DNA from 3 places in the Peribacillus sp. B65 genome. Region 2 is predicted to be linked to each of the others. Evidence: riboswitches for the same ligand, from Rfam matches in the RefSeq annotation. Region 2 holds a riboswitch; each other region holds the start of a gene.
What was found. A riboswitch is a leader RNA that binds a small molecule or an ion and turns the genes downstream of it on or off. The one in region 2 is predicted to bind lysine.
Positions count from the first base shown of each region.

Region 1: it holds a riboswitch for lysine, as region 2 does, so the genes downstream of both, ACSR9O_RS20225 (aspartate kinase) here and ACSR9O_RS12730 (amino acid permease) in region 2, are expected to answer to the same signal.
Region 3: it holds a riboswitch for lysine, as region 2 does, so the genes downstream of both, dapA (4-hydroxy-tetrahydrodipicolinate synthase) here and ACSR9O_RS12730 (amino acid permease) in region 2, are expected to answer to the same signal.

Region 1 is NZ_CP195840.1:4,155,694-4,160,806, forward strand. It holds gene uvrC (excinuclease ABC subunit UvrC) at 1-1,264, shown strand, start outside; lysine riboswitch at 1,326-1,502, shown strand; gene ACSR9O_RS20225 (aspartate kinase) at 1,593-2,825, shown strand; gene ACSR9O_RS20230 (YslB family protein) at 2,889-3,359, opposite strand; gene ACSR9O_RS20235 (succinate dehydrogenase cytochrome b558 subunit) at 3,744-4,352, shown strand; gene sdhA (succinate dehydrogenase flavoprotein subunit) at 4,423-5,113, shown strand, end outside.
Region 2 is NZ_CP195840.1:2,603,877-2,608,989, reverse strand. It holds gene ACSR9O_RS12740 (metal ABC transporter solute-binding protein, Zn/Mn family) at 1-516, opposite strand, end outside; gene ACSR9O_RS12735 (LacI family DNA-binding transcriptional regulator) at 1,195-2,157, shown strand; lysine riboswitch at 2,412-2,597, shown strand; gene ACSR9O_RS12730 (amino acid permease) at 2,694-4,145, shown strand; gene ACSR9O_RS12725 (glycoside hydrolase family 13 protein) at 4,194-5,113, opposite strand, start outside.
Region 3 is NZ_CP195840.1:3,076,722-3,081,834, reverse strand. It holds gene ACSR9O_RS15035 (Lrp/AsnC family transcriptional regulator) at 56-547, shown strand; gene dapA (4-hydroxy-tetrahydrodipicolinate synthase) at 995-1,891, opposite strand; lysine riboswitch at 2,024-2,202, opposite strand; gene ACSR9O_RS15025 (metallophosphoesterase) at 2,904-5,113, shown strand, end outside.

The DNA of each region.
Region 1 (5,113 bases), 1.6 Mb from region 2:
ATGTGTATATGATGTAGAGGAACAGGAATATAAAAAAATGGTGGATGATATCAACAGGTTCTTGAACGGCGGGCATACTGAAATAAAAAAAGAACTGACTGAAAAAATGCTGGAGGCATCGGAAGATCTCGATTTCGAGAGGGCCAAGGAGTTCCGTGACAAAATTGCCCATATCGATATTACGATGGAGAAGCAGAAAATGATGACGACAGATTTCATCGACAGGGATGTATTTGGTTTTGCCTATGATAAAGGCTGGATGTGCGTTCAGGTATTTTTTGTCCGGCAGGGTAAATTAATAGAAAGGGATGTTTCACTTTTTCCGGTCTACGATGAACCAGAACAGGAACTTCTTACATTCCTCGGTCAGTTTTACGAGATTACGAACCACTTTAAACCAAAGGAAATCTTGCTGCCTGAATCAGTGGATGCCGAAATGGCCGAAGGGCTGCTTGGTGTCAAAACGATTCACCCGAAACGGGGAGCGAAAAAAGACATGCTTAAATTGGCGAATAAAAATGCCTCCATCGCGCTTCAGGAAAAATTCTCTTTGATTGAAAGGGATGAAGAAAGAACGATCAATGCGGTGGAAAACCTCGGGAAGCAACTGGGTATCTACACCCCGCATCGAATTGAAGCTTTCGATAACTCCAACATCCAGGGAAGTGACCCAGTTTCCGCTTTAGTCGTGTTCATTGATGGAAAGCCGGAAAAAAGGGAGTACCGCAAATATAAGATCAAGACGGTCCAAGGGCCTGATGATTATGAATCGATGCGTGAAGTGGTCAGAAGAAGGTATTCACGGGTATTGAAAGAAGGGCTGCCGCTTCCGGACTTGATCATCATTGATGGCGGAAAGGGACATGTGGAAGCTGTACGGGATATTCTGGAAAATGAATTGGGCCTTGATATTCCACTTTCAGGCCTCATTAAGGATGAAAAGCATAGGACCTCGCAATTGATGATCGGAAATCCGCTTGAAATCGTACCTCTTGATTCACGGAGCCAGGAATTTTACCTATTGCAAAGAATTCAGGATGAAGTGCATCGGTTCGCGATTACATTCCATCGTCAGCTACGCGGGAAAAATGCAGTTCACTCCCAGCTTGATGATATTCCAGGAGTCGGGGAAAAGCGAAGGAAGCAATTATTAAGGCATTTTGGATCATTGAAGAAAATCAAAGAGGCAACCGCCGAGGAAATCATGGAAGCTGGCATGCCAAAAGGGGTAGCAGAGGGAATCGTTAGAAAATTACAAGAATAATCTTGCTACCGATAAATCTCTATGCTATGATTAAAAAGAATTTTTAACTAGACAACTTAAAAGTGCTGATAGAGGTGCGGAATTCAAGAGTAAAAACCTGGAGAAGTATGAGCTTCCATGAAAGGTTTTGAAAGGGGATGACGCCGAAGGAAGACAAGACTCATACCTTGTTTTCCTGGTCCGACATTTAATAAATGGCGGATTGTCAGGGTTTATACCCTGGAGAGCTATCTCACTGTGTTTACAGTATTTAGATATGTGATCACAGCAATGAGATATTTCTCATTGCTTTTTTTATTGCCTAAAAAGGTAGAGAGGGTGCATGAGGATGGCATTAATCGTTCAAAAATTTGGCGGAACATCCGTCGGAAGCGTAGAAAAAATCAAAAATGTTGCCAATCGGGTAATCGAGGAAGCGCAGAATGGAAATGAGGTAGTCGTCGTTGTTTCAGCCATGGGGAAAACCACGGATCAATTGGTTTCCATGGCCCGGGATATTTCCGGAACCCCGAGCAAGAGGGAAATGGATATGCTATTGACTACGGGGGAACAGGTAACGATTTCCCTGTTAACGATGGCATTGATTGAAGAAGGACATGAAGCCATTTCGTATACTGGCTGGCAGGCTGGCATGCAAACGGAATCCGTTCATGGGAATGCCCGGATTTTAAACATCGATGCCACGAGGATCCAAGCTCAGCTTCAGGAGAAGAAAATAGTGGTCGTGGCTGGTTTCCAGGGGAACGATGCAAATGGGGAAATCACTACCTTAGGGCGAGGCGGTTCCGATACGACAGCGGTTGCCATCGCTGCAGCGCTGAATGCGGATAGATGCGATATTTATACGGATGTAACGGGTGTTTTCACAACGGACCCTCGCTACATAAAAGGCGCACGAAAACTCCAATCGATTTCTTATGATGAAATGCTGGAACTTGCCAACTTGGGGGCGGGCGTCCTTCATCCAAGGGCTGTCGAATATGCAAAAAATTATCAAATACCGCTTGAAGTCCGTTCAAGCATGGAGAGAGAATCAGGAACGATCATTGAGGAGGAAGCAACTATGGAAGAAAACTTAATTGTACGCGGGATTGCTTTTGAAGACAGTATTACGAGGGTCACAATATATGGTTTGCCCCAATCACTTGGTGCATTATCCACAATCTTCACAACACTTGCGAAAAACCGGATTAATGTGGACATCATCATTCAAAGCATGACTGCCGAGGATACGACCAATCTATCTTTTTCCACAAAAAGTGAAGATACGGAAGCGGCCTTGATCGTGCTGGAAAATAATAAAGAACAATTGGGATTCGACCGAGTCGAAACGGAGAGCGGATTGGCAAAAGTGTCCATCGTCGGTTCTGGTATGGTATCCAATCCGGGAGTGGCTGCCGAGATGTTTGAAGTGATGGCCAATACAGGCATCCAGGTGAAAATGGTCAGCACATCGGAAATTAAAGTTTCGACTGTCGTCAATGAAAAGGAAATGGTGAAGGCGGTCGAATCTCTTCATGAAGCATTTAAACTAGGTCAGCATGCAAATGTGCTAGCTTAAGTGTCAGGAGTCCAATAAAAAACAGACTTCCGGTAAAAAGGGTAAGTCTGTTTTAAGGGCTCATTAGATTGGATCTCTGGGATCCCATTGGATGGTGAATATCACTTTTTTTGCGCGGCGTTTAATTTCTTCCGTTGATTCGCTGAGGAATTTTTTTTGCAGTGTAAACTGCTCGGCAAGGAAACCGGCTTCAAGTTGGAAGTGACAATCAGGGTGTAAATCCAGGCGGCGGCTGATTATTTCACCCGTCAGGGATAATTCCATCTCGTGTTTCGTATATTTCAAGATTTCCAGATTGCCCCATCCAGCGCTTTGGAAAAATTCAATCACTTCCTGATCGCCATTCAATGGGAATTTTCTTGCTAATTGTTTACCTGCCCAATAGAGGATTTGATTAGAGTCTTTTCCGAGAATATCGTTCAATAGAACTTCTCTGATTAATTCGTATCCGAAAGCTGGAACCAGGAATTCTTCAGTTTGAATTTCTTCAGTTTGAATCTCTTCTTCTATCGCAGCAGCAATATTTTTTTTCATAATTTATCGCCTCTTTCTGTAAATCTATTATAAACGTATTTCTTTTGCAAATTATACTGTTTTTTATTTATTTAAATAACAATTGGAAAAAAATGAGAAATTATATCGAGATATTAATAGTTAAATTAGAAATTTATTCAAAATATCATCTTGACATACAAAAAATAGCTAATTTAATCCAATAAAATCTATTCTGAAAAAGAGATTTCTTGTATCCGTTTTCTTGACGCATATAGAAGTCAGGAGTAAAATGGACATGTCACATAATTGTAAAGGAAGTATAGAGGAGTTTTTTTGACTCTATACTGTATTTTCACGCGGAGATAAAAGGTAGCCACCAGTTTATCTTTGCATGATTTTTCACAAATTAAGGGGGGGCACTTAGTGGCAAAAAATCGTGAGTTTGGGAATCGCAGGCTTCATTCACTTCTAGGAGTAATTCCAATTGGTCTATTCCTAATTTTTCATTTATCGGTAAACTTTATGGCAACAAAAGGAGAAGAGACTTTTAATGGGGCAGTTCATTTAATTGAGTATACGCCCGTGAAGATTCTGGTAGAATGGGTCGTCATCTATCTACCGCTCATTTTCCATGCTGTGTACGGAATTTATATTGCCTTTACAGCAAAAAACAATTTAGGCAGATTTAGTTTCTTCCGTAACTGGATGTTCATGCTACAACGTCTAACTGGAATCATAACGTTGATTTTCCTTGTTTGGCATATATGGGCAACTAGAATTCAAGCAGCTATGGGTGCTGAAGTTAACTTTGACATGATGGCTGAAATTTTCTCTAGTCCATTTATGATTGTGTTCTATATTGTTGGTATTATCTCGGCAATCTTCCACTTTGCTAATGGATTATGGTCATTTGCAGTTAGCTGGGGTCTTACAGTTTCACCAAGATCGCAAAGAATCATGACTTACTTTACATTGATCGTTTTCGTTCTTCTTTCTTATATCGGAATCAGCGCAATTTTCGCTTTCGTATAAGAAGATAGAGTTCATTTATAAGAATTAGGAAAAACATAGCTTGGCTAATGGAAATAAGGGAGTGACAGAATTGGGTAAAGGTAAAATAGTTATCGTTGGTGGAGGTCTAGCTGGATTAATGGCTACGATCAAAGCAGCAGAGCTGGGACAACAGGTTGATTTATTTTCTTTAGTGCCTGTTAAACGCTCTCACTCAGTTTGTGCCCAAGGCGGAATCAACGGGGCAGTAAATACAAAAGGTGAAGGGGATTCTCCATATATCCACTTCGACGATACAGTTTATGGCGGAGATTTCTTGGCTAACCAACCGCCGGTTAAAGCGATGTGCGAAGCAGCACCATCGATCATCCATATGTTTGACCGTATGGGTGTTATGTTCAACCGTACTCCGGAAGGTCTTCTTGATTTCCGTCGTTTCGGTGGTACTCAACATAGCCGTACAGCATTCGCTGGTGCAACAACTGGTCAGCAATTACTTTACGCATTGGACGAGCAGGTTCGCCGTTATGAAGTTGAAGGTCTTGTAACGAAATATGAAGGCTGGGAATTCCTTGGAGCTGTAATCGATGATGAGCAAACAGCACGCGGTATCGTAGCTCAAAACCTGACTTCAATGGAAATCAAATCATTCCCTGGAGACGCAGTCATCATGGCGAGCGGCGGCCCTGGAATCATTTTCGGTAAATCAACTAACTCAATGATCAATACAGGTTCAGCAGCTTCCATCGTTTATCAACAAGGTGTAAATTATGCAAATGGTG
Region 2 (5,113 bases):
CAGGACGTACTCCTCATAATTTTCACGATACTCTGCTTCATGTTCCCGATCATTGGCAATCAATTCTTTCTTAACTGCCTCCGCCGCAACGATCCAAAGCTTTACATCAAACCATACGTGGGGATCATGGTCCGTTGCACTCACTTTACGAAGCTGGTTCTCCTTAAAGTCCTCCGTTACGGCAATCGTCGGTTTATCCTTACTCATCATTTCAAATATATCCGTCATTTTCCCTTCAAGATGCAATCCGTTATAAAAAATCATATCAGCCGAATCCAGTGTCTTAACATCACCCTGTGTCGCTTTATATAGATGGGGGTCGACTCCCGGTCCCATTAAACTGGTGACCTCGACATGTTTACCGCCGATATTCTCAACCAAATCCCCAATCATTCCCGTTGTTGTAACGACATTTAGCTTGCCATTGCCTTTATCCCTATCGGCTGTATCATTACCGCACCCCGTTAAAATCAGCAATGCAGCAAGCACACCCCCAATAGATTTTAGAAAACCCATCCATATTCCCTCCTCTTTTTCATTTCCCTAAAAATGTTTGCCGAACGCAAAATTAAGTGTAAATTTTTTTACATTGTCGTAAATGCTAAAAAGTTTCCTCTACACAACTTATTTTATACTATACACAAATATACAAAAAAAGTGCAACTATTTTTTAAACATTTCAAAAAGGCGAATGACTTTTACACACAATAAAAACTGTCAGGAATCTCACTAGGGAGCTCCCTGACAGCCAGTCATTCCGTACATGATACGTAACGATGAAGTTATATTTATATTGTGGAGTTTTAATGGTGAATATAATATAGGGGAGCTATTTCTGGACGACATGAAATTCACGAGTAAATGTGTGAATTTCACGAGTAAAATGCCAAAATTCACGAGTAAACGTGGTAATACCGCGGAATTCTTGACTGGCATTGCCACTCATTTTTCCTGTTTCAATGAAATTGCCAAGTACGCAAATCCCAATTCGATTCCGCAAAGCACAACCAGGGTGATTAAAGTTTGGAACATCATGATTTCCTCCTCCTCTAAGACTTAAACAAATCTTAAAGGATGAAACCAATACCAGAACAAGACCTTATTTGAAGAAATCTTCAGCAGTCCCACACTGTTCCCTTGCCCTGAAATGGGTTTCATACTGTACAATAAAAAAAAAGAAAAAACGGTGATACCATGACAAATATTAAAGAAATAGCTCAATGTGCTGGTGTATCTGTCTCAACAGTGTCTCGTGTATTGAATGATCATCCATATGTAAGCCCCGATAAAAGAAAGAGCGTCTTAGAAGCGATCAATCGTTTGAATTATACGAGAAACATCAACGCCATTCATCTTTCAAAAGGCAAGACCAATCTTATCGGCATCATCATCCCCTTCAACAATCACCCATATTACGGGGCAATCGTTAACGGAATCACTAAACAGGCAAATGCAATCGGCTGTCATATCGTCATCTTTCAAACAAATTATGATAGAGAGAAAGAAATCCAGGCTTTTAATATGCTGCAAATGAAGCAGCTCGATGGCATTATCGTTTGTTCAAGGATTTCAGAAATGAAAATCCTCTTGGAATATCAAAAATACGGACCGATTATTTTATGTGAAGATACAGCTCAGGCTGAATTCTCATCCATCAGCATTGATCATTATGCAGCTTTCTCCTGTGCCCTTGAGTACGTGATCGCTAAAGGATATAAGAAAATCGGATACAGCCTCGGCCGTAAAAAAAGCAGAAATAGTTCCCACCGCACAAAAGCCTTTAACGATATCATGAGTAAACATCAACTGATAAACAATAAAGAATGGCTGTTTGAAGGCAGTTATCACATCAAAGACGGTGAACAATTGTTTCAGGAATGGAATTCGATGATGGATAAACCTGAAGCCATCATCATCACGAATGATGACACGGCGGCAGGATTCATTCTTACCGCTAAGAAATCGGGTATAAGGGTACCGGAAGATGTGGCCATTCTCGGCTTCAATAATGATAGCCTTGGCGAAATGCTCGACATCACGACCATTTCCTTACCGCTGGAATGGATTGGGAAAATGGCAGTGGACCTATTTGAGAATCCTGGAGAGGTCAAACATGTAAAACTGGACTACGCCCTAATAAAAAGGAAAACCGTTTAGTTATCAGGATGCTTTATTTTAGTATATCGTCACTTGAATTCTTCCTTACTGCCATCATTCAACTAGGAAAAAATAACCACCTAAAATAATCATTGCGATATCCCAGAAGTTATTTTATAATTTTGATATAGTAAAGTTTACTCAATTACTAGCAATCTATTAACGATTGCATGAATTTCATGAGTACAATCGTCCGACGTCACCTATTAAACTGACGCAAACGATTATAGAAAATTGAATACTTCCTCATTTACCGATGAGTTAGAGGCTGCAGCTTATAAAAGTAAAACGGACGAGATTCTGGAAAATTAAAGACTCCGTTTGAAAGGATAAGTTGCCGAAGTTAGGGTATATTCCATGTATATTCTTGCTGGCGGTGTAACCGAACAGGAACACCACTGTCACGTTTTTTCAGAAAAGCGTGGGGAGCTATCTTCGGAAGGATAAACGGGTTTATTATAAACAGCCGTCGATCTTTTTCGACTGCTGTTTTTTTATTTTTCGTTCCCTTCCAATAAAAAGGAGTGTAACATCAATTGTCAAATTCACAATCACCATCAAGCCCTACTGAACTGAAAAGGAGCCTGAAAGCGCGTCATTTAATGATGATTTCATTAGGTGGAACGATTGGAACAGGTTTATTTTTAGCTAGTGGCGGGGCCATTCATTCAGCCGGACCCGGCGGTGCCTTGGTGGCATACGCAATCATCGGCATCATGGTTTATTACTTAATGACAAGTCTTGCAGAAATGGCAGCGTTCATGCCAGTGGCCGGTTCGTTCCGTGTCTATGCATCCAAATTCGTCGATCCGTCTTTCGGTTTTGCGATTGGTTGGAACTACTGGTATAACTGGGCAATCACCATTGCTGCCGAATTGGCAGCCGTTGTCTTAATTATGAAGTTCTGGTTCCCGGATAGCCCTTCAATTATCTGGAGTGCCATTGCGTTAATCATTATGTTTCTTATCAATTACATGTCAGTTAAAGGTTTCGGGGAAACAGAATTCTGGTTTGCCATGATCAAGGTCGTGACAGTCGTCATATTCTTGATCACGGGTGTACTGATCATTCTCGGAATCATGGGTGGCAAAGACCCAATCGGTTTTTCCAATTTCACAATGGGCGAAGGTCCCTTTAACGGAGGATTCTTCACGATTCTAGGCGTATTCATGGCTGCCGGCTTTTCATTCCAAGGTACGGAATTGCTTGGAGTGACTGCAGGTGAAAGTGAGGATCCAGAAAAAAATATCCCAAAAGCGATCAGATCCGTTTTCTGGCGTATCATCTTATTCTATATCTTAGCCATTTTTGTAATTGGCATGATCATTCCGTTTACCGATTCACGTTTATTGAGTGAAGATGTTGCCGTAAGTCCATTTACGCTTGTATTTGAAAGGGCCGGCCTTGCATTTGCTGCATCCATCATGAACGCGATCATTTTATCATCCGTACTCTCAGCCGGTAACTCTGGCATGTACGCTTCAACCCGTATGCTATGGGACTTGGCACGTGATGGTAAAGCACCGAAATTCCTAGGCAAGTTAGATAAAAGAGGAGTACCCGTGAATGCCCTTATCGTGACTTCTTTAGTTGGCTGCGTTGCATTCTTAGCTTCGTTTTTCGGTGATGGCGTCGTTTATATCTGGTTATTGAACGCTTCAGGCATGGCGGGATTCGTCACCTGGGTAGGGATTGCGATTGCCCATTATCGGTTCCGCAAAGCCTACGCAGCTCAAGGCCTTGATATGAATGCTTTACCATTCCGGGCAAAAGGCTTCCCATTCGGGCCTATATTCGCACTTGTCCTTTGTATTATCATTATTATCGGACAAGGCTATCAAGCTTTCAGCAGCGATGGGATCGACTGGAATTCAATGTTCGTTTCCTACATTGGCTTGATTCTATTTTTCGTCTTATGGTTCGGCTATAAAATTAAGCACAAAACGAAAATCATTCCGCTTGAGGAATGTGACCTTAAATCAAAATAATACGCAAAGGACCTGTTCTTCCTAATCGAAGAAGAACAGGTCCTTTTTTCATTTCAATTGATAAACACGGCATTCATATGGTTGCAGGGGTTTGCTGGAGATTCCTTCTTCCTCCTGATCATAATTGCCGATCAGCTTTGTGGCAGAATATGCATGCAGCTCTTCAGGCAAAGTATAGGAGGCCTGCTCTTCTTTAAAGTTGCATAGCACCAACAGCTTTTCTTCTTCCAACGATCTCGTGTAGGCAAATATTCGTTCATCATCCGGGAACAGCAGTTCAAAACGGCCATAAACGACGATATCATGTTCCTTGCGTAATTGGATAAGCTTTTTATAAAAATGAAAAATGGAATTGTGATCATTGTAGGCCTTTTCTGCATTAATCTCGGGGAAATTGGGATTAACCTTAATCCAAGGAGTCCCTTGCGTGAATCCTGCGTTCCGGGAGTCATTCCACTGAATCGGTGTTCTCGCATTATCTCGGCTGCGGGCGTGAATGGCTGACATCATCCGCTCTTTTGACCAGCCATGAGAATTGACTAGTTCGTCATATGAATTCAATGTTTCGATATCCCGGTATTCATCGATGCTTTCAAATGCAACATTGGTCATGCCCAGCTCTTCCCCTTGATATATATAAGGTGTACCCTGAAGCATATGAAGACAAGCAGCAAGCATCTTAGCGCTTTCAATACGATACTTTCCATCATTACCAAACCTTGAGACAACCCGGGGCTGATCATGGTTGTTCCAGTATAAACTGTTCCAGCCATCCCCCTCCAAACCAGTCTGCCACTTGGAAAGAATTCGCTTTAAATCGGTAAGCTTCCACTTATCATTACTCCACTTTCCTTCAGGCCCTCTCCCCAAATCCATATGTTCGAATTGAAAGACCATATGTAGCTCACCACGATCTTTACCTGTGAACAATTGTGCGTCCTCCGGTGTGACGCCTGGCATCTCCCCAA
Region 3 (5,113 bases), 470 kb from region 2:
TTTTGCTATTGAAGTGATACTATTTTTGGAACATTTGTAAAAGGAGTGACTATAAGTGGAATCTATCGTAAGCAAGGTTCTAGATAATGTTGATATTCAAATTTTAGATTTACTGCAAAAGGATGCACAGTTAAGTAATACTGAGCTTGCAAAGCGTGTCAAGTTATCTCCCCCAGCTATACATTCAAGGATAAAACGTTTGGAAAATGAAGGGTTTATTAATGGACAAGTAGCAATTTTAAACCAGGAGAAGCTAGGTTTTGATTTATTATGTTTCATTTTTATTAGTACAAATATACATCAAGCTGAAGAACTGGAAGTTTTGGAAAAGGCATTAGCTTCTATGTCAGAAGTATTAGAGTGTCATTGTTTAACAGGTGAGTATGATTATCTTCTAAAAGTGGCTAATAAAGATCGGAAGGAATTAGAAATATTTATTAGAAAGTTAAATAAACTAGGCATAACAAAAATTCAAACTAGCCTAGCTCTTAGAGAAATTAAATATTCAACTGTTTTACCTATATGGGAAGAAAAGTCCCGTTCGTAAAAGTACACTTTTACGAACGTGTTTTATAGAACAAGAGAGAGAGAGAAAAGGTAGAAGAAGAAATAAAAAAATGAAGTCCTTTATAGATTGGATCCCAAGGAACGAGTCATTTAAGATTATTCTTATCACTTCAAGAGAATTGGGCAGGTACACTATGTCTTTCAATAATTACATCTCAACATCACTAGAAATACAAGCTTATGATCGATCCCGATAAAATCATTGCGTTAGAAATTTGAAATTTATAATTCCAACTGTATGCCATATATTTTTTCTTGAAAATGGAGTGCTCAACCAGTTTAAGCACTGAGCCGTGGATCGATTAAAAAGCAGTGCACTCTTTATGAGTTGCACTGCTTTTTAAAATTTTATCCCGTTTATTATGGTCTTTAATTAGAAAAACGGTATTAAAGTATGCTGAATGAATCATTATCTTTATTTATTTATTTATTTATTTAACAAAACAGCTTCTTCGTTTCTAGGTTGTAGAGCCATTTGTAGTGCTCTTTTTTCTTCATCGTTTAAAGGGACCAATGGTAACCGGACACCTCCAACATTTAACCCCCGCATATTTAATGCTGATTTTACTGGTGCGGGGCTTGGTGCAGCAAATAATGCTTTCATGATTGGAAGAAGGTTACGATGTGTAGCGGCAGCACCATGGACATCACCATTTTTAAAGCTATTTATCATTTCTTGCATTTCATTACCAATTATGTGTGAAGAAACCGAAACAATTCCTGTTCCACCGATGGCTAAAACCGGTAATGTTAACCCATCATCGCCGCTGTACAATGTAAAATCACCAGTTGTTTTGCTTATGATTTGTGCCATGGCATCTAAGTCACCACTTGCCTCTTTTACTGCCACAATATTGTTGATTCTTGAGATGTTAACAATCGTCTCTACTGACATGTTTACAACACTTCGTCCTGGAATATTATAGAGCATTACCGGTAAAGATGTTGATTGGGCAATAGCCTTAAAGTGCTGAAATAATCCTTCTTGAGACGGCTTGTTATAGTATGGGGTAACGAGCATTATTCCGTCGACTCCTGCTGCCTCAGCTTGCCTTGTTAAGTTGATGGAAGCTTTCGTGTTATTTGAGCCAGTTCCAGCTATGACAGGAACTCTTCCATCAACAACTTCAACAACAATTTTGAATAAATCCAGTTTCTCTTCTGTTGTTAATGTAGGGGACTCTCCAGTTGTACCAGCTATTACTAATCCATCAGAGCCATTAGCAATTAAATAGTTTACTAAAGTTCTCGTAGCATTAAAATCAACCTCATCATTATGATTGAACGGGGTAACCATTGCGGTTAAAACTTGGCCAAAATTCATAACTTCACACCCTTTTGTATGATTTTTTGAAAATATTCAGAGGTGGTGGGCCATTCAGGAGTAAACGCAAAAAAGCAACAACGAGGATTCGCTGCTGCAGTAGAAACAATATTTATCAAAAAATGTTTCCGCGCATAAGATAGCCCTCCATATAGTTTCCTATATGACAGTCCTGTATTTATTCAATAGCAGAACCAGCTTCAAGAACATGAGATTCTTTCCGCTTCGGCAAATTCCCCTTTCCACAATAGTCATAGGATCTCATTCTCCTCAAAATGTGTACTAATGGTTTTTGCTCCTCTATCCTCACTTCAAAAGTATGAAGTAAGAAAATATTTAATTGACTGTAATATAACAAGGAATCCTTTCTAATGCAAGGCAATTTAGAAATATTTTTTTAGAATACATGAATAATCAATGAAAATGGATACGGTATAGGGCTGGATTCATCTTTTTTAGATTATGTAATCTCAACATTAATAGTTTTATATATATATTCTGTTTCATAGGTGATTGGGCTTTTAGAAGCACAACCTGTCGAATAAGGGTTTGTATTATCGTAGGACAATGCTAATGCTTTATTCATCGGTGCAATCGCAAAAAACAGTCCAAAGACAAGAGTTATTACCATCACAATATTTAATAATTTTTTATAATAACCTCTCTCCTTTCCTTCTTCTAGACTTTACCATATGAAAATTGGTATTTCTATGCACTGTGGAATCATTTACCATTTTACGGGTAACTACGTAGTTGAGGGATAGGATTCCATTCCCATTAAGAAATGGAAAATCAATACCAAAAACGAGACAAAAGTGAATGGAACGAATACTGGCCTTAGTCCTTTTTTGATTTATTAATATATAAATTACATTGGTCTTATATTTTATTAATAATGTAAAGTTACTATTTTAATTGGTAAACACCTTAAAAATTTATAAACAAGGAGGATAGTTGTTGATCTGTTTAAAAAATACATAATTAGCTAAACGATAAATAGGAGGTATTGATTTTGAAAGGGAAAAATAAATTTGCAGCAATGCTGACAGTTGTAACGGTAGGATTAACAACTTCTTTATCAAGTGTACAAGCATTCTCGGAATCTTCAAATTCAGATAATAAACGTAAACCTGAGCTCGTTTTTCCAGTAATCAGTGATGTGCATATTGATGATGGATCAACAGCTGATATGAACAAGTTCAGAACAGCCATGGATCAATTAAATAAAGCTGCGCCTAGACAGGATGCTTTTGTTGTCGTTGGGGATTTAACGGACTATGGATACGCTTCTGAATATGATAAGTTCTTCTCCATTTATAATGAGAAGAAACAAGGTGGTGTCCAATCCATGTTTACAATGGGGAACCATGATTATTGGAATGGACTTTCCGTTGAAAAGGCACAAGATCGTTTTCTCGAGAAAACAGGAATGGATTCTCTTTACTATCATAAAAAAGTAAATGGATATGATTTTATTACGTTAAGTCCGGAAAATGGTAATACGCATGGTTTATATTCCGTTAATCAAATTAACTGGCTAGGTGAAAAGTTAGCTGCAGCAGAAAAAGAGAATCCGGACCAACCAATCTTTGTTTTTCTTCATCAACACATTAAAGACACTGTGTATGGAAGTGACTTGTGGGGAACTCAGGAAAATAAAGAACTTTTATATGATACTTTAAAGAAACATCCACAGGTTATTACATTTTCAGGCCATTCTCATTATCCACTCGAAGACCCGAGAACGATTCATCAAAAAGACTTTACGTCAGTTGGCACGTCTTCTGTAAGTTATTTGGAATTGGAGCCAGGTAAACTTCAAGGGTTCCATCCAGAAGGATATCGGGATATTAGTCAAGGAATGATTGTAGAAGTTTATAATAATGAAGTTGTCATTAAAAAACGTGACTTTCATAAAGACGATTGGACAGGAAAACCATGGGTAATAAAAAATCCTTCTAAAAAAAATAAATTTAAATATACAGACGATCGAGATCAGTTACCACCGGTTTTTGCAGTTAAAGATAAGGCTTCGATTGTAGAAGAAAAATCTACACTAAGAAGTTTAAATGTAACATTTCCACAGGCAAAAGATAACGCACTCGTACATTCATATCACATTACAGCCAAAAACAAGGAAACAGGGGAGATGGACGCAGATTTCACCGCATTTTCTGAATTCTATTATGATCCTGTGCCAAAGAATTTAGAGTTCCCTGTTGCTGGACTTAAGCCAGGTACTGATTATGAAATTAAGGTACAAGCACTAGATTCATTTAACAATAGCAGTAAAAAGGTGTTACTGGCTGATGGTCAGACAAAAGCCCTGGAAATGGTCTCGGTACAAGCTTCTCCTTCTTTAGTAACAGAAGGTGAATCGACTGCACTCCAAGTGAAGGTGAAAAATTATGGAAGTAAAAGTATGAACGGGAAAATTAAAGTTGATGCACCTGAAGGTTGGAGTGTAGAGCACAATGAACTTGAGTATGTGCTATCAGGAACAGAAGAAAAAATGTTGACAATAAAAGCTACACCTAGCAAGGAGATATCGGGTTCATCACAATTCAAGATTACTGCTTACGAGGAAGGCCAAATAATTGGCTCCAAGAATATAAATGTATTCGTCAACATGATGCTTGGAGAAAGTTTTGACCAATTAGAGTCTGCATTAAAGCCAGCAGTGAATGAAAACATTCCAAGTTCCATTCTCGGTTGGAGCCATACAGCTCCTAATGGCTGGTCGGTTACGAATAGCTCGAATATGCCAGCTGGTACAGAAGAGTGGCAAGGTTGGAGCTTCACAACAAAGGACTTTTGGACAAAAGCAGAAGACCAGGAGCGTAACAAATTTGAACTTGGTCAAGGTGTTATAGCAGTAGCGGATCCTGATGAATGGGATGATAACGGTTCACCAGCAGCAAAAGGCTTTTTTGATAGTACATTAACTTCACCTACTGTAAAAGTTGATGATGCCAAAGAGCTATACTTAGGATTTGCATCCCACTATAAACAAGAAGGAACGCAAACTGCTGAAGTGACTGCTGTCTTTGATAATGGGGAAAAACAACAAGTTCTCGTTTATGACAATAAAGCTGCTTGGGATAATAAAAATGGACATGTTTTGAATAAGTATGAAGTTAAATCGATTAATGTTCCTGAAGATGCTGCCTCTATGAAATTACAATGGAGAATGCATAATGCTAAAAATAATTGGTTTTGGTC